Regions from separate parts of the Tissierella carlieri genome, predicted to be linked through region 2. Evidence: riboswitches for the same ligand, from Rfam matches in the RefSeq annotation. Region 2 holds a riboswitch; each other region holds the start of a gene.
What was found. A riboswitch is a leader RNA that binds a small molecule or an ion and turns the genes downstream of it on or off. The one in region 2 is predicted to bind S-adenosylmethionine.
Positions count from the first base shown of each region.

Region 1: another riboswitch for S-adenosylmethionine. It lies ahead of KQI38_RS01340 (homoserine O-succinyltransferase); the one in region 2 lies ahead of KQI38_RS06605 (homocysteine synthase).
Region 3: another riboswitch for S-adenosylmethionine. It lies ahead of KQI38_RS17730 (methionine ABC transporter ATP-binding protein); the one in region 2 lies ahead of KQI38_RS06605 (homocysteine synthase).

Region 1 is NZ_JAHLOH010000012.1:76-6,143, reverse strand. Features, by position in the region: gene KQI38_RS01350 (sensor domain-containing diguanylate cyclase) at 1-49, shown strand, start outside; gene KQI38_RS01345 (RtcB family protein) at 78-1,292, shown strand; SAM riboswitch class I at 1,368-1,457, shown strand; SAM riboswitch class I at 1,524-1,633, shown strand; gene KQI38_RS01340 (homoserine O-succinyltransferase) at 1,860-2,750, shown strand; gene KQI38_RS01335 (homoserine dehydrogenase) at 2,750-3,979, shown strand; gene KQI38_RS01330 (aspartate kinase) at 3,996-5,186, shown strand; gene KQI38_RS01325 (hypothetical protein) at 5,553-6,068, shown strand, end outside.
Region 2 is NZ_JAHLOH010000023.1:142,981-149,048, reverse strand. Features, by position in the region: gene KQI38_RS06615 (sensor histidine kinase) at 1-414, shown strand, start outside; gene KQI38_RS06610 (amidohydrolase family protein) at 465-2,426, opposite strand; SAM riboswitch class I at 2,614-2,712, shown strand; SAM riboswitch class I at 3,157-3,272, shown strand; gene KQI38_RS06605 (homocysteine synthase) at 3,390-4,682, shown strand; gene metF (methylenetetrahydrofolate reductase [NAD(P)H]) at 4,794-5,678, shown strand; gene KQI38_RS06595 (methionine synthase) at 5,769-6,068, shown strand, end outside.
Region 3 is NZ_JAHLOH010000049.1:7,485-13,552, reverse strand. Features, by position in the region: gene KQI38_RS17755 (aspartate carbamoyltransferase regulatory subunit) at 1-394, opposite strand, end outside; gene pyrB (aspartate carbamoyltransferase) at 394-1,317, opposite strand; gene KQI38_RS17745 (spore coat protein) at 1,574-1,873, opposite strand; gene KQI38_RS17740 (hypothetical protein) at 1,889-2,095, opposite strand; gene KQI38_RS17735 (hypothetical protein) at 2,220-2,426, shown strand; SAM riboswitch class I at 2,516-2,615, shown strand; gene KQI38_RS17730 (methionine ABC transporter ATP-binding protein) at 2,714-3,718, shown strand; gene KQI38_RS17725 (methionine ABC transporter permease) at 3,718-4,362, shown strand; gene KQI38_RS17720 (MetQ/NlpA family ABC transporter substrate-binding protein) at 4,382-5,188, shown strand; gene KQI38_RS17715 (M1 family metallopeptidase) at 5,242-6,068, opposite strand, start outside.

The DNA.
Region 1 (6,068 bases), on a different contig from region 2:
ATATAAATCTAAGAAAGAAGGAAAGAATAGAGCCACACTTGATATATGATAATATGATTAAAGAAGGATGTGACTAAATGGAATTACAAGGAAGATATAATATTGCCAAGATATTTACTGATAATCTTGAAGACGGAGCAAAGGAGCAAATACTTGATTTGTTAAATCAAGATTTCATCCAGGATTCAAAGGTTCGAATAATGCCAGATGTTCATCAAGGTATGGGTTGTGTAATTGGATTTACAGCTGATATGGGGGATAAGGTGATACCCAATATTGTTGGAGTTGATATAGGATGTGGAATGCTTACTGTAGAACTTAGAGATATAGACATAGACTTACCAAGGTTAGATGATATAATAAACAAAAAGATTCCTTCTGGAAAATCTACACATAATGAAAGAAAGTTTAAATTTGATAAATTAAAGGATTTGTATTGCCTTAGAGATTTGAAGGATACTAAAAGAATTGAAAGAAGTATAGGAACTCTCGGGGGTGGCAATCACTTTATTGAAATCGGAGTAGATAGCAACAACAATAAATATTTAGTAATCCATTCAGGCAGCAGAAACCTAGGTAAGCAAGTGGCAGAGATATATCAAAGACTAGCAATAGATTTATGTAGCGGCAAGGGTGATTATTTTATTAAAAGAGAAGAAATAATTGCTCGCTATAAAGCAGAAGGCAGAAGAAAAGAAATAAAGAAGGTTCTTGAAGAGTTAGAAAAGGACTATGCAGAACTTCAGCCTAAATATCCCAAGGCTTTGTGCTATTTAACTGGGGAGCATAGAGAAAAGTATTTAAATGATATGAGGATATGTCAAGAATATGCAAGTTTAAATCGTGAAGTAATGTCAGATATTATTCTTAAAAACTTACTTGGAAAAGAGCTAAGTGAATTTAACTATTTTGAGACTATTCATAACTATATTAATTTCAAGGATAATATCATTAGGAAGGGTGCCATAGCAGCCTATAAAGGTGAAAAAGTTCTAATTCCTATAAATATGAGAGATGGTTCCATAATCGCCATTGGAAAGGGTAATCCTGAATGGAATTATTCAGCTCCTCATGGAGCAGGAAGGCTTATGAGCAGAAATGTTGCAAAGGAGGCTGTCACTTTAGATGAGTTTAAAAAGAGTATGGAAGGAATTTATTCTACATCCATAAGTGAACATACTTTAGATGAATCACCATTTGCATATAAAGCGATTGAAGAAATATTAAATAATATTACTGAAACTGCTGAGGTCATTGACATAATAAAGCCAATTTATAATTTCAAAGCATAAGAATTAATAAAAGATATTTTTTCATTGACATATTTAATCCTCTGTGTTAATATCATTTTAACAATTTAATAGTATTGCTTATCAAGAGTTAGGGTAGAGAATTAGCTCTATGACCCTACGCCAACCTGCCATTTGGCAAGGTGGTTCTGCTAATGGCGATAAGAGAGATTTCATAGAAAATCGACCTTCTTAGCATTAGCTAAGAAGGTTTTTTAATTACAACTTAATATTTTCTTATCTAGAGAGGTGGAGGGACTGGCCCGATGAAACCCAGCAACAATTTTAAGCTATATAGTTTAAAAAATGTGCTAATTCCTGCGGTGAAAACTGAGAGATAAGAGGCGGAATCTATATCTTTTTGCATTATAAATCCCTTCTTATCTTAGAAAGGGATTTTTTAATTATAAAAAGGAGGATTAGAAAATGAAAAAAACTAGAATTAGTGATTTCCATGTTAACAACTGTCAGGGGAGAGTTTAGAACTTACATGCATGAGGAGGGATATTTAGTTCTGAGAATATTGGAGATATAATAAAAGCTTTTGAAATAGGATTAGGAGGGTAAGACATGGGATTAGTAATTGATATAAATATTTCAGCCATAGATTTACTTAGAAAGGAAAATATAGATATTAATTCTAAAAGTAAATCTGAAGATTTGCCAAAAGTATTAGTATTAAATTTAATGCCAAATAAATTAGATACGGAGTTTCAACTGTTAAAATTACTAGGAAACAGCTTTATAGATATACAGGTAGATTTTTTATATACAGAAACATATAGGTCTAAGAATACAAATCTAAGTTATCTAGAGAAAGTTTATAAAACATTAGGTGAAATAAAAAATATAAATTATGATGGAATGATAATAACTGGCACCCCTTTGGAATTTGTAGATTTTAATGAGATATCCTACTGGAAAGAGTTGAAAGCTATAATAGATTATTCTAATGAGTATATTAAGTCTACTATCTATCTATGTTGGGCAGCAGTAGCAGGATTATATCACAATTATAAGATACCTAGGCATACAACAGATAAAAAGGTAGCAGGGATATTCAGCCATGAGATTGTAAATATAAACTCCCCACTATTTGAGAGATGTGGAGAAAAGATACTTTCTCCGCATTCTAGGTATTTTGAGATTAAAGAAGAAGATATAAAAGATATAGAAGAATTAGAAGTTTTATCAAAATCAAATGATGCTGGGATATACATAGTAGCTGGAAGAAAAGGGAAACAGATATATATTACAGGCCATCCAGAGTATGATAGGTATACTTTATACAATGAATATAGAAGAGATAGAGATAAAGGATTATCACCAGATTTACCTAAGAATTATTTTCCTAATGATGATTTTACTCTAATACCTGAAAATACATGGAGCGGCTATTCGCAAATTTTAGTAGATAACTGGATAAGATATTATTTAATACAAAAGGAGGGGGAAAATTAATGTTGAATATTGGCTTATTAGGATTGGGAACAGTGGGAATAGGTATTGTACAGATACTAGAAGAAAGAAAGAAGTATCTAGAGAAGCTAATAAAACAAGAAATTAGCATATCTAAGATTTTGGTAAAGGATATAGATAAGAAGAGAGATATTGAAATAGATAAAGAGAAACTAACCACCGATATTTACGAAATAATTGAAGATGATAATATTGATATAATTATTGAAGTTTTGGGAGGTTTAGATAACCCATATTATTATATAAAAGAAGCATTAAATAAAGGGAAGGATGTAATAACAGCTAATAAAGCTGTGGTTGCAAAACATCTGGAAGAGTTAACAAATTTAGCGAAAGCAAAGAATAAATCTTTTTTATACGAAGCTAGTGTAGGTGGTGGCATCCCTATTATAAAACCATTAAAAGAGCAGGTAAATATAAACCAAATACAAGAAATAAGAGGCATATTAAATGGAACATCTAATTATATACTGACAAAGATGATATCAGAAAACTTGGATTTCCAGGAAGCATTAGAAACAAGTCAAAGGTTAGGGTATGCAGAGGCAAATCCTACTGATGATATTGAAGGTTATGATACTAGAAGAAAACTTAGGATTTTATCTACTATTGCATTTAAAGACAAGATAGGTGAAGAAGATATTTCATGTTATGGAATTAATAGTATAAACTTTAGTGATATAAAGAATATAAAATCAATGAGTTGTACAGTTAAGTTATTAGGTACAGCAATTGTAAATGATAATAAGTATTATGCTTCTGTGGAGCCAGTTATAATGAGCCAAAATTCTTATTTTAGTAAAGTTGATGATGCAAATAATTTGGTTTCTTTTATAGGAGATAATGTAGGAGAATTAAGATTCTTTGGAGAAGGTGCTGGAAGATTTCCTACAGCTAATGCAGTATTAAGTGATTTAATAGATATTACGTCCAATACCTATCAAAGAAATTGTTCTTTAGAAAATAGTGAGTTAAATAACATTAATCAATTATATCGAGGCAAATATTATATGAGAATTAATGTGAAGGAGGATACCAAGGTTAAAATAGAAAAATATATAATTGATAATGAAATTATAGAAGATATGATTGAAAAGAAGGATAGCATTGCATTTACCACTAAATTGATATCAAAAAAGAAATTAGAAAAATTAATTGATATATTTATGATAGATTCTAAGAATTATTTTGTGGCAAGGCTAGAAGTGTAAAAAAGGACGTGATTTCATGATTGTTCAGAAATATGGTGGTAGTTCAGTAGAAACCACTGAAAAGATTATTCAAGTTTCTAAAAAGATAATTGAAAGAAAGAAATCTACTAAGGACATTATAGTTGTAGTTTCAGCTATGGGAAAGAGTACAAATAGACTTATTGAGTTGGCTAAAGAAATAACTTTGAATCCATTGGATAGAGAGTTGGATGTTTTATTGTCAACAGGAGAGCAACAATCAATAGCTTTACTTTCCATTGCATTAAATAATTTAGGATGCAAAGCTGTTTCATTAACAGGAGTTCAAGGTAGAATAAATACTGTAGGAAACTATACTAGGGCAAGTATAGCAGGCATTGAGGACGATTTAATAAAAAAATATTTAGAAGAAGGAAATGTAGTAGTTATAGCAGGCTTTCAAGGAATTAATGAAAATGGAGATATCACAACATTAGGAAGAGGGGGCTCAGACACCACTGCTGTAGCATTAGCAGCTAAATTCAATTGTCCTTGTGAAATATATACAGATGTAGATGGCATATATTCTATTGATCCCAGAGTATATGAAAATGCCCTTAGAATACCAAAGATAGATTATGATATTGTCTTGGAGATGGCTAGATTAGGTGCTAAGGTAATTGACAAAAGAGCATTAGCATTGGGCAAAAAGTTTGAAGTGCCTATATATATTGGAAATAGTTTCAAAGATGAAATTGGAACAATGATAGGGAGTGATAAGATGGAGGAATTAAAAGTTCTATCACTAGTAGTGGACGATAGCCAAATAGAAGTAAAAATAAAGAATATTCCTAATAAAATAGATAAATTATCAAATGTATTTAAGATATTAGGTAGATATAATTTGGATATTGGAATGACAGAAAATAATTCAATAAATGAAGATTTAAATATTACTTTTACTTGCTCTAAAGAATACATGAGATTATTTTCCACCATAAGAAAGGAGATAGTAACTAATGTAGACAGATTTATAGAGGTGGAAGTTAATGATACTACGAGGATATCTATAGTCGGATCTGGAAGAATAAACCAAGCCAAGATCACATCACAGATATTTGATATGATAAAAGAAACCAGTATAAAATACAAGAAGTTATGTACATCGGAATTAAGTTTATCATATTTTTTCGAGGGCGGAGAGATAAAGGATTTAATTAATAGAATAGCACAGACTTTTAATTTATAATTATTTAATATCACTAGAAATTTTCATATATTTCCTCGACCCTATAGTATGTCGAAATATAGGGAAATAAATCAATTGTAAAGAAAACTTGTGATTGTTATAATTGTATCATACATTCAGAAAATAAAAACAATAGGATACCCTGATGCTATTGCTTTTATGGTCTTCTATAGGGGTCAGTTGTTTAGATAATAATACTTTATATAAGCTAAAGAAAAGGATATAAAAAATTCTTATTTTAAGATAATAGTGATAGAGTTTATATTTTAGCCCTCTTTTGCAGAACTGTTGAATTATTTAAAGATTTAATGATGTTCTGAATAAGAGGGCCTTATATATCTTTTTAGATAAAAAGGAGGGGATATAATGAATGATAACAGCTTAAATGAAACATTTTTGAAAAGAACATCCTACCAATATAATTTCAATGACTATATTGAAGAAACAATATACTATGGAATCGAAGAAATAGAATATAATTGCAAGGAAGATATGGTTAGAGAAAAGACTAAACGTATGGGCAAGGTAGATGGTGAAATTATTTATCAAAATATATATGACGAAAAATTCAATTTGATTGAAAAAAGACTTAATAGACATTTTACAGATATAGATGATGTTGTTGTGTATTTGTATGAAAACATATATGATGAGGAGAATAAACTAATAAAGACTATTGAAAAAGATGGAGAGGGAAATTTCCTTGGAGCCACTGTTTTTGAATATAGTAATGGACAATTGATTAAGAAAGAGACTAAATATAAAGAAGGGTTTTATAAGACAATTAGCTATTATTATGACGATGAAGGAAGATTATATGAACAAGCAATATCAAATTTGATGTTACCCCCTAAATCCGGACACGGATTCAGGGGGTATTAT
Region 2 (6,068 bases):
AAAATAATCTATGAGTTTGAGCTAACTTTTAATAAGCAAAAAATTAATATCTGCTTTGATTGTGATGATACTATAATTTTTGCTATAAAGGAAGAGGTACGGACTATAATTAAGAATTTGATTGACAATGGAATTAAGTATAGTCAAGATGGAAAGATAAGCATTAAATGTAAATCTGAAGATTATGTCTGTATTATTGTAGAGAATAAAATTTTACCTATTCCAAAGGAAATAAGAGAAAAACTTTTAGAGCCATTTATTAAATATAATTATGGAGAACATACTCAGATGAGCTCAGGGTTAGGATTATTCATTTGTAAAGAATTAGCTGAAAAGAACAAAGCATATATTGACTATAAAATTTACGAAGATAGAATTTGTTTTAGAGTTAAGTTTATCAATATAGAACAATAAATAATAGGGAAAATCTATAGATTTTCCCTATTATTTTAATGATTATATCGTTATTTTTTTCGTTTAAGTCCTAATAATACTAAAACTATTATTAGAGCTGAAACACCGTATACAATAAATATAGTTTTATTATTTTTTGATGGAGATTCTTTTGATTCTGTTGGCTTTTCATCATCACTATGTTGAAAAGCTTCTCTAGCATCGTCTTTTGTCGCAATTAGTTTTAAATCCAATAAGTTTTCAGATTGATTTATTTCATAATCCTCATTTAACAATATATTGAGATCTTCAAGAGAAATATAGGTGTTTTCTTTATATATAATTGGTTCACCTATTAATTGCAATTCTTTTTCTCTTAAATTAGCCTTTCTACTTCCAATTTCTAAATTTAATATATTTCCGATATTTATACTACCATCTATTGAGTTTTCAACTGGAATATTTAGTGTTTCAAAGGTTTCTCTTATAGGAAGATATATTTTATCATCAATTTTATATATTTTTTCCATAGACACTTCTTCTTTATCATCTACTTTGATTTTGAAGTCAATAGGTTCATTATCAGGAGTTTTGTCTACAAAGTAGGATTTCACAGGTTTTCCAGGTTTTACTCCTTTAACTATACCATCTTTATTTTTTACGATAACCCCATTGACGAGTACATATTCGATTCCAACTGAAGGAGCACCAGAATCTTTTACAGTAGATTTGTCTATTATTGTATCTGGATTGAATATAGTAATATCTGCATCTCCTCCAACTTCTATTCTACCCTTATATTTCATAGAAGGAGCGGAACTTTCCATTCTTTTAGCAGGGAGGTAAGATACTTTCTTTATTGCATCCATTATAGATAATACTTTTTCTTCTCTAACATATTTACCAAATACACGGCTATAAGTTCCAGCGCCTCTAGGATGATTATTATAGCTTGGCTCTATGATAGTATCACTTCCTATCATAGTGTCAGGGTCTTTTAAGAGCATTATAAGTTCTGATTCAGGCATGGAACCATGGGCGGCAACTAATAGATGTTGCTGACGATACCTATCGAATGTATCTTTTGTAATTCTAATATCTGTACCGCCTATCTGTAAATCTTCATAAGTGATTTTGAACCTATCTTGCCAGCCTGGACGGAAACGAGCTGAATCTATATAGGTTGCCCAATAGTCATATGGATAAAAACAAGTTGTAATATCCAAGCCTTCCTCCTTAGCCTTTTTTACCATATCCAAAGCCTTGTCCATAACAAAAGTACCGCCTGTACTGTTGATATGCATAATATGGATTATAGCGCCAGTTTCTTTTCCATAATCTATTACTTCTTGAATGCCATCTAAGCCTTTTTCTTCATCTGAATGTCTTAAATGATAGAAGGTAGGTAGATTATATTCCTTAGCTAAATTTAATAGTGGAATAACTTCATTTTTTACTCCAGGTACATATTCAAAGCTAAAAGAAATGCCTAATGCACCGGCTTCAACATTTTTTCTTACAACATCTACTAATTTTTGTATATCCTCTTCCTTAGTTACTTCAGTATCTACGCCATATCCTACAATAGGCCATCTATGTCTTGTAACAAAAGATGAAGCCCCAAAGTTAGCCAATACTCCATTTTTTTCCCAAGCTCTATACCAAGAGACAGCATCCTCGGTACCACCATGCATAGCTAGATTGCTAGTTACACCATCCAATACCTTTAACTCTATACCCACAGAGTTTGGATCATATGATATAAGGTCTACAAATCCAGGAGAAATAACAAGACCATCTGCATCAATTACTTTTTCTCCTTTCAATTCTTCCTTGGTTATTTTTTCTACCTTAGAACCAATTATTCCAATATTATAATCCTTAAGTTCGTGATCCGTAGATGGATTATAAACAGTTCCACCTTTTATGACTATGTCATATATAATCGGGTTATCGGCAAAGGTTTGAACGGGTATTATATTTAACAACATAATAATTGATAATGATAAAAAAATTACTCTTTTGAGATTCACTTGCACACTTCCTCTCTTTTTTAAATAGCTTGTCTCATAATGTAATATTTTATCATAAAGAAAAGAAGAAGTCTTTACAAAACAAAGACAATTAATGGAATTCAATTATTAAAAATAAAATTAAATATATAAAACAACTATTGACATCTATTTCATTATCTAATATAATTAGCTTAATTTAAAATTAGACTTATCAAGAGAGGTGGAGGGAAAGGCCCTATGAAACCCAGCAACCAGTATTAATTACATGGTGCTAAATCCTACAGCATTAGCTGAGAGATAAGATTTCGATTATTTTACCTCTTTTTAGCTAAAGAGGTTTTTTTATGACCTAACTTAGCGAACGATAGTGAGCTTTAGTAGGTCAAACGCAATGAGCACCAAATCTATACGAGCGTAGCGAGTAAATAGATTTGAGTTGCGAAACTGCGGGAAATGACCTAACTTAGCGAACGATAGGTCCTAGCGGACACCACTGAATTATGCCCTACGGGGTAGATAAGGGTTGTGAGCTTTAGTAGGTCAAACGCACCATTTGCTTCGCTCATTTCTACGTTCACTAGCGTTCACTTCGCTGTCCGTTTTGTCTGCAACTCGCATATATATGCTCGTTGGACAAAAAGGCAATGAGCACCAAATCTATACGAGCATAGCGAGTAAATAGATTTGAGTTGCGAAACTGCGAAAAAATTATGGATAAGTATAATTTTAAAAATTCAATAATTTAATATTCTTATCAAGAGAGGTGGAGGGAAAGGCCCTGTGAAACTTCGGCAACCTTCAGATTAATCTGAAAAGGTGCCAAATCCTACCCTAAGTTCAATCGAACTTAGAGAAAGATGAGAAGGTGTTTGCATACTGTTATGAGTGTAATCTCCTTTCATCTAATATTAAAAAATTAGGAAAGGAGGTTTTTTATTATCTAGTAGCAAATAAATTTTATTGAATAAAGGAGAGATTATAATGAGTGAAAGAAAATTAAAATTTGATACATTACAAGTACATGCAGGACAGGAAGTTGATAAAACTACTGGATCTAGGGCAGTGCCTATATACCAAACTACATCCTATGTTTTTGACAGTGTTGAACATGGAGCAAATCTATTTGCATTAAAAGAAGAAGGATATATTTATACAAGAATAATGAACCCAACAACTGATGCCTTTGAAAAGAGAATAGCAGCATTAGAAGGGGGAGTTGGAGCATTAGCCGTTGGTTCTGGTTCAGCTGCCATTACTTATGCAATTTTGAATATTGCTGGTGTTAGAGATGAGATAATATCAGCAAGTACATTATATGGAGGCACTCATACTTTGTTTTCTACAACTTTACCAAAGTTAGGTATAAATACAGTTTTTGTTGATCCAGATGATCCAGAAAACTTTAGAAAGGCTATAAATGAGAATACTAAGGCAGTTTATATAGAAAGTATAGGAAATCCTGGAATAAATCTTATTGATATTGAGGCTGTGGCTAAGATTGCACATGAAAACAATATACCTTTAATTATAGATAATACATTTGGTACACCGTATCTCATAAGGCCTATAGAATTTGGAGCAGATATTGTAGTTCACTCTGCAACAAAATTCATTGGAGGTCATGGGACCTCAATAGGAGGAGTAATAGTTGATTCTGGAAAATTTAATTGGCTAAATAACCCTAAGTTTCTAGGATTCAATACACCTGATCCAAGCTATCATGGTTTAGTATATGCAAGAGATATTGGAGAAGCGGCTTATATTGTAAAAGCTAGGGTACAGCTTTTAAGAGATACTGGTGCAGCCCTAAGTCCATTCAATTCGTTCTTATTCTTACAAGGACTTGAAACTTTATCATTGAGAGTTGAAAGGCATGTGGCTAATGCAAAAAGAATAGCTGAGTTTCTATACAAACATCCTTTAGTTTCTTGGGTAAATTATCCTAGCTTAGAAGGAAATAAATACAACTATCTTGCTAAGAAGTATTTTCCTAAAGGAGCAGGGTCTATATTTACGTTTGGAATAAAGGGTGGAGTTGAAGAAGGAAAGAGATTTATAGAATCACTAGAGATATTTTCACACCTTGCAAATGTGGCTGATGCAAAATCTCTTGTCATTCATCCGGCTAGTACTACACATTCACAGCTAAATGAGGAAGACCAAATAAAAGCAGGTGTTGCTCCAGACTTAATAAGATTATCAATAGGAATAGAAGATGTAGAGGATTTAATAGAAGACATTGAGCAAGCACTTGAGAGAGCAGTAAGATCTTAAAGCAGCACATATTATAGACAAATTGCTAGAACTTCAAGAGTTTTAGCAATTTGCCTAATAATTATCTATATAAAATTGAAATATTATAATGAGATATTAAAGGAGGCAAATATGAATATAAAACAATTATTTGATAAGAAAAACTTAGTTTTTTCCTTTGAGATATTCCCCCCTAAGCCTGATTATCCAATAGAGACAGTATATGATACCATAGAAGAATTAAGTGTTTTAAATCCTGATTATATAAGTGTTACATATGGAGCAGGGGGTAGTGTTAACAACAACAGAACCTGTCAGTTATCACATTTAATGAAGGATAGATATAATATTGAATCTTTAGCACATTTAACTTGTATAGGTTCTAGTAAAGAGTATATGGATTGTGTACTAGAAGAACTAAAAGAGAAAGGTATAAATAACATATTAGCCCTAAGAGGTGATATTGGAAGCATAGGAGTAGGAGAGTTCAATAACTCTCAAGAACTTATACAATATATAAAACAAAGTGGAGATTTTGGAGTAGCTGCCGCTTGCTATCCTGAGGGACATATAGAAAGCAAAAAAGATATTGATAAAGATATTAGAATACTTAAATTAAAGGAAGAGGCTGGTGCAGATTATTTTATTTCTCAACTTTTCTTTGATAACTCCTATTTCTATAATCTCTTAGATAAGGCAGAACAAAAAGGAATTAAAGCTCCAATACAGGCAGGAATTATGCCAGTAATAAATAAAAAGCAAATAGAAAGAGTAATCTCCCTTTGCGGAGCTTCACTTCCAAATAAGTTCCTTAGAATTATGAATAAATATGAATATGATAAGCTTGCTTTAAGGGATGCTGGAATAGCCTTCGCACTGGAACAAATAGTAGATTTAGCATCATCTGGGATTAAGGGAATTCATTTATATACTATGAATAATCCTTATATAGCTAAAAGTATAACTAATAATATTGAATTTATAGTAAGCTCCATAAATAGAAAAAAGGTGATTTAATAATCAATGAGTAGTTACAGCATCATTAAAGAGAACTGAAAGTCTGTAAATTTCATTTAATATAAAGATATAAAGAGGTTGTGATAATTCATGGATAGAATTGAAAGAAATAAGACTGAAATTTTAAGATATTTAGGATATAAGAATCAAGAAATAGACAGTGTTACTAATATGATAATCGAAGAATCTATAGATGAAATAAATTATTTAAAGAAAGAGAAATATATTTATAGATTTTTTTGTATTTCAAAGAGGAAGGGTAAGCTATTGTTAGATAATAGCAGTCTAAAACTAATAGGAAATGATATTAAGAAACATTTAAACAAATCAGAGTCTTGTGTACTAATGGCTGCAACTTTAGGTCATGATGTGGATACTAAAATAAGGTAC
Region 3 (6,068 bases), on a different contig from region 2:
CACATTTGTATCTTCCCTTATCTTCATCGATTAAAACAAATCTATGGACTATTCCTCTTTCATTGGAGGTTATACATCTAGGGTTCTTACATTCAATAATTCCTTCTACTCTATCTGGCAATGATAAATTGATTTTTTCTGTAATTCTTTCATTTTCAATAATGTTTACTGTAATATTTGGGTCAATAAATCCTAACATTGCTAAATCTATATCTATAACATTTTCAATTTTAATCATATCCTTACATCCATGCTTCTTACTAGCAGCATTCATTATAAGAGCCACAGTAAAATCAGCCTCATCTAGTTTTAAATGTTTAAATATAAAAAATCCATATCCTGGTTTAATATGATCTATAACAATGCCTTTTGTAATACTATTAATATTTAACATTATTTCACCCCCAATAATTTAACGATTAAAGCCATTCTAACAAACATTCCGTATTTTGCTTGTTTAAAATACCAAGCTCTAGGGTCATTATCTACTTCCATGCTTATTTCATTTACTCTTGGAAGTGGATGAAGAATTGTTAAATCTGATTTAGCTGATTTTAACTTAACATTATCTAATATATAACTATCTTTTAGTCTTATATAATCAGCCTCATTGAAAAAACGCTCTTTTTGTACTCTAGTCATATATAGTATATCCAACTGATCTATAACTTCTTCAAGTCTTTCTACTTCTAAATAATCTAGAGCTTTTTTATCTAGAATCTCAGTCTTAATATATTCAGGAGTTTGTAATTCATTAGGGGATATTAATATAAATCTAATATTATCATATCTTGACATTGCTTTTATTAAAGAATGAACTGTACGACCAAATTTAAGATCTCCACATAGTCCTATGGTTAAATTAGAAAAGTTACCTTTTGCAACTCTAATAGTCAAAAGGTCTGTAAGTGTTTGAGTTGGGTGCTGGTGACCACCATCACCTGCATTTATTAGAGGAATATCACAAAACTGTGAACCGTATTTTGGTGCCCCTTCCTTTGGGTGACGTATAGCAATAATATCTGTGTACGCTGCAACTGTTCTTATGGTATCAGGTAAATTCTCTCCTTTAGTTACAGAACTTGAACCTGGCTCTGAAAAACCTACTATTTTTCCTCCTAGCCTAAGCATTGCAGCTTCAAAACTTAACCTAGTTCTAGTACTAGGTTCGAAAAATAATGTCCCCAAAACCTTTCCATCACAAATATGGGTAAAGTCTTCTGGTTTCTCAATAATTTCTTCTGCTAATTGAAATATCTCTTCTAGCTCTTCCACAGTAAAATCCTGTGGATCAATTAGATGCCTTCCTTTTAACATTTTAATTCCTCCTTTAACTTAGTAGCCTTTTAAAGGATTAGCGTTCGAAAAAACCTTCCAAATAGGAAGGCACAAGTATACCATAAATATTTATCTACGCTCTCCTTCCTAACCTCTCTGGATTAGATTAAAGGTATTTATATCTATAATATAATAGCATATTAAAAATAAAATGTCTATAAGTTTTATCCCAGTTGTAATTAAAAATTTTTATTTAAAAATTGAGAACTCCTTAATTTGGAGTTCTCAATACTTACTATTGCATTTGCTGATTTGTATTTGTTGTAGTTGTATTTGTACTATTAGCAGCTGATGTTAATGTGTTCTTTATTTGATTTACGTCATTTTTATTAGCTGGCGGAGCTGGCTTATAATATCCTTTTTGCTCGGCTATTTGGTATAATTGATATTGCATTTGTTCTGCTTCATTTCTTAATGTCTGTAGAGTTGATCTTAATTGTTGATTTGAACATTCCATTATAGCTGTTGTATAAGTATTTATACTAGCTTTAGCTCCTGCTAAAATATCATTTACAATATCTCTTTCTTGCATCATTTATTTTCCCTCCTCTTATAATGAATTAATTAGGTTAGTGGCAGTAGTTTTTGCGTCTGTACTTGCTTGCTGAAGCATTTGTTTTAATTGTGGATCTTGAACTTGATTTGCATAAGTTCCAAACTTACTACTCATAGTTAAGTGACCACCAGCAATTTCTTTTACACAGTTAAGTTCTTGTTGAGTTACACTATTTAAATTTACAGTATTTTTAAGTGCCATAAATACACTCCTTTCAATTTTTTTGTTCTCCTTTATTGTTTGTTAAAATAATTTTTTTATTCTTCCAAAAGATTCTTAAATATAATTAAATAAATAGGAAAAACTAAATTCAGGAGGTGTAAAAATGGAAAGAATCCCTAGTATAAAAAACAATCCTGAATTCGACATATATTACCAAAGTGAAAATCTTCAAAACACAGATTTTACAAGCTATGAAAATTTGGATTCTAGAAGACCAGATGCTTATGTAGGCTTTTCCAATGATATATTTTTATATCCACAATCCTTTTTTACTAGTTTTGATGATTTAGAATGGTACGATGAATTATAAAAAAAGGTAAAAGTAAAATTTTTTTAAATTTATAGTTGACAAAATTAAGAAATAGTATTAAAATGAATTTTAAAATCAACTGAATATAACTCTTATCGAGAGTGGCGGAGGGAATGGCCCTATGAAGCCCGGCAACCTGTATTATTACAAGGTGCTAAATCCAACGGTATTTGTACCGAAAGATGAGAGAGGAATGTAGACCTCTTTCTTCTGAAGAGGTTTTTTTATTTAGACCTCTTTAAATAAAGAGGTTTTTGTTTTAGCAATTTAAGGGGTGAATATATTAAATGATTAAAATCAATAATTTATCTAAAATATTTTTTAGTGACAAAGAGAAATTAACAGCAGTAAACAATGTAAACCTGAATATAAAGAAAGGAGAGATTTTTGGGATTATTGGATTAAGTGGCGCTGGAAAATCCACTTTAATTAGATGTTTAAATAGACTTGAGGAACCAACGAAAGGAAAAATATTTATTGATGGAATAGATCTAACAGCACTTGACAAGGAAAGTTTAAGAAAAGAGCGAAAAGAAATAGGTATGATATTTCAACATTTTAATCTATTATCTCAAAAAACTGTTTATGAAAATATAGCCTTTCCTTTACAGTTAGAAAAAATGGATTCTGAAAAAATTCATAATAGAGTTAATGAGCTTTTAGAATATGTAGATTTAAAAGATAAAAAAAACAGCTATCCTAGTCAACTAAGCGGAGGCCAAAAACAAAGAGTGGCTATCGCAAGAGCCATTGCTAATAATCCTAAAATACTTCTTAGTGATGAGGGAACCTCTGCATTGGACCCGAAGACTACAAAGTCTATATTAGAATTACTAAAAAAAATAAGAGATGAGTTAAATATAACCATAGTGATGATAACCCATCAGATGGAAGTAGTAAAGGAAATATGCGATAGAATTGCTATTATGGAAGATGGACAAGTTGTAGAAGAAAATACCGTAGAAAATCTCTTTAGAGAACCTAAGACAAAGATTGCCCAAGCCTTCATCAGCTCTTTACAAGGAAATATAGAAGAAGAAATTATAAATCCAAATGATTTTAAGGGAAATCTTATTAGATTAAGTTTTTTAGGAGATAGTGCTAAAAGACCAATTGTATCTAAAGTAATAAGAAGTTTTAATATTGATGTGAATATATTATCAGGAAATATCAACAAATTGCAATCCACTAGTGTAGGCCATCTAATATTAGAATTAATTGGAGAAGATGAAGAAATAAATAAAGCTCTTTCATTTTTAGAGAATGAAGATGTTCACGTGGAGGTGATATAATGGCTGAGTTAGTTATACCTTCTTTATTAGAAACTCTATATATGGTATTTTTCTCAACAGTATTTTCATTATTGCTAGGATTTCCACTAGGAATTCTATTGGTAATTACTGAAAAAGATAATATCTGGGAAAAGCCTACGTTTAACAAGATTTTAGGGAGTATTATAAATGTAATGAGATCTATACCTTTCATTATTCTAATGATTTTAGCATTTCCTATCTCAAAGCTTATAGTTGGTACAAAAATAGGTACAACAGCAACTATAGTACCTTTGTCCCTAGCTGCAGCTCCTTTCGTAGCTAGAGTTATGGAAGGGAGTTTAAAGGAAATCGACAGGGGTGTAATTGAATCTAGTCTCGCTATGGGGGCTACAGTTCAACAAATTGTTGGAAAAGTTCTTATTCCAGAGTCACTTCCTTCTATAGTGTCCGGAGTAACCTTAACTATAATAAATCTAATTGGATATTCGGCCATGGCAGGTGCTATAGGAGGTGGTGGATTAGGTGATCTAGCTATTCGTTTTGGACTATATAAATGGCAAAAAGATGTAATGTTTGTAGCCCTTGTAGTCATTATAATTTTAGTTCAAGGAGTACAACTTTTAGGTAACTATATTTCTTTAAAAATAAATAAAAATAAATAAAATAAATGGGGGAATTAAATTGAAAAAATTATTATCACTTGTATTAATTGTCGTATTATCATTATCAGTTTTAGCAGGCTGTAGCTCTAAGCCTTCCGAAACGAACAAAATTAAAATAGGTGTATCTCCAGACCCACATGCTAAATTAGTTAGTTTAGTTGTAGATGATCTGAAAAAAGAAGGAATTGAAATTGAAATAATTGAATTCGCAGCAGACTATGTAACGCCAAACCTATCTCTTAATGATGGAGATATAGATGCTAATTTCTTTCAGCATGAACCTTATTTCAATGATTTTAAAGCAAAACAAAACTTAGACTTAGTCTCTTTAGGAAAAATTCATGTAGAGCCAATGGCATTATACTCTTCTAAATATAAATCTATAGATGAAATACCAGATGGTGCTGTAATAGCTATACCAAATGATACAGTAAATGGTGGTAGAGCTTTACTTTTACTCGAAGCTAATGGATTAATCAAACTAAAAGATGATGTTGGATATGCAGCTAACGAAAAAACTGATATAGTAGATAATCCTAAAAACATTAAATTTAAGGCTCTTGAAGCTGCTTTCCTTCCAACAACTTTAGATGATGTCGATGGCGCTATAATTAACGGTAACTATGCCCTTGAGGGAGGACTTAATCCTGTAAAAGATGGTCTTTTGATTGAAGGCGGAGAATCACCTTATGCTAATCTTATAGCCGTAAGAACTGGAGAAGAAACACAAGATAAATTCGTTAAATTATTGAAAGCATTACAGTCTGAAAAGGTAAAAAAATATATAGAAGAAAATTATGATGGTGCTGTAGTTCCAGCATTTTAAAGAAATAGAGGCAAGGTAAACTTGCCTCTATTAATAAATTTGTATTATAGAAATTATTTACTTGATTTGTATTTTCCTTGGATCTCTATATCTTTTGTATCTATTATAAACTGCTTATCATGGCTGTACATTGGATTATATTTATAAATTGAAATATCGTATATAATATAACCTTCTCTTACTTCTATCCCATTATTTATATTATTTTTTTCTACAGCAGTATTCTCATACAAGAATATTACCTGTACTAATTTTTCTCGATTGTTAGGATTTTCAGCTATAAAAGTTCCTGTAATATTTTCATTTTTAATGGATATCCCTTCTATATCAATAGTTTCTCCATCTAACTTTATAGGTAATTCAGAGCTCATTTCTTTAATCACACTATGCTTATTTGGATATCCAATTAAAATTAAATTACCCTGTTTATCTGTTTCAGTTATATTTTTTTCTTCTTTAACCTTCATTTGTAAGTCGAATCTACCTGTGCCATCCTTTATTAACATTTGGGTAAACTGCTCGAATTTAGTTAGGTCTTCTTCACTTAAATATTCTGGTTTTACTATTATTACATCTTCCCCTTCTAAGGCTCTAAGAGCTATACTGCCTATGATCAATCCATTTCTCTTTTCTGATTCCTTCAAATAACGCTTCTCCTGATTTAGATAATAGACATCTCGTTCCTCTTGTGTTAATTCAATATCCTCTGGATAATAGTTGGGTTGTGTTACTGCAGACTCCATAGAAATCTTTATATCTTTCCCTGCAACTTCTTCTATTATATTTAATAATCCCTCTATGGTTGCATTTTTGAACTCATTTCTTTCATAATAAGTCCTTAATATTTTTATAAATTTTTCTTCACCTACTTTTTGTTTGA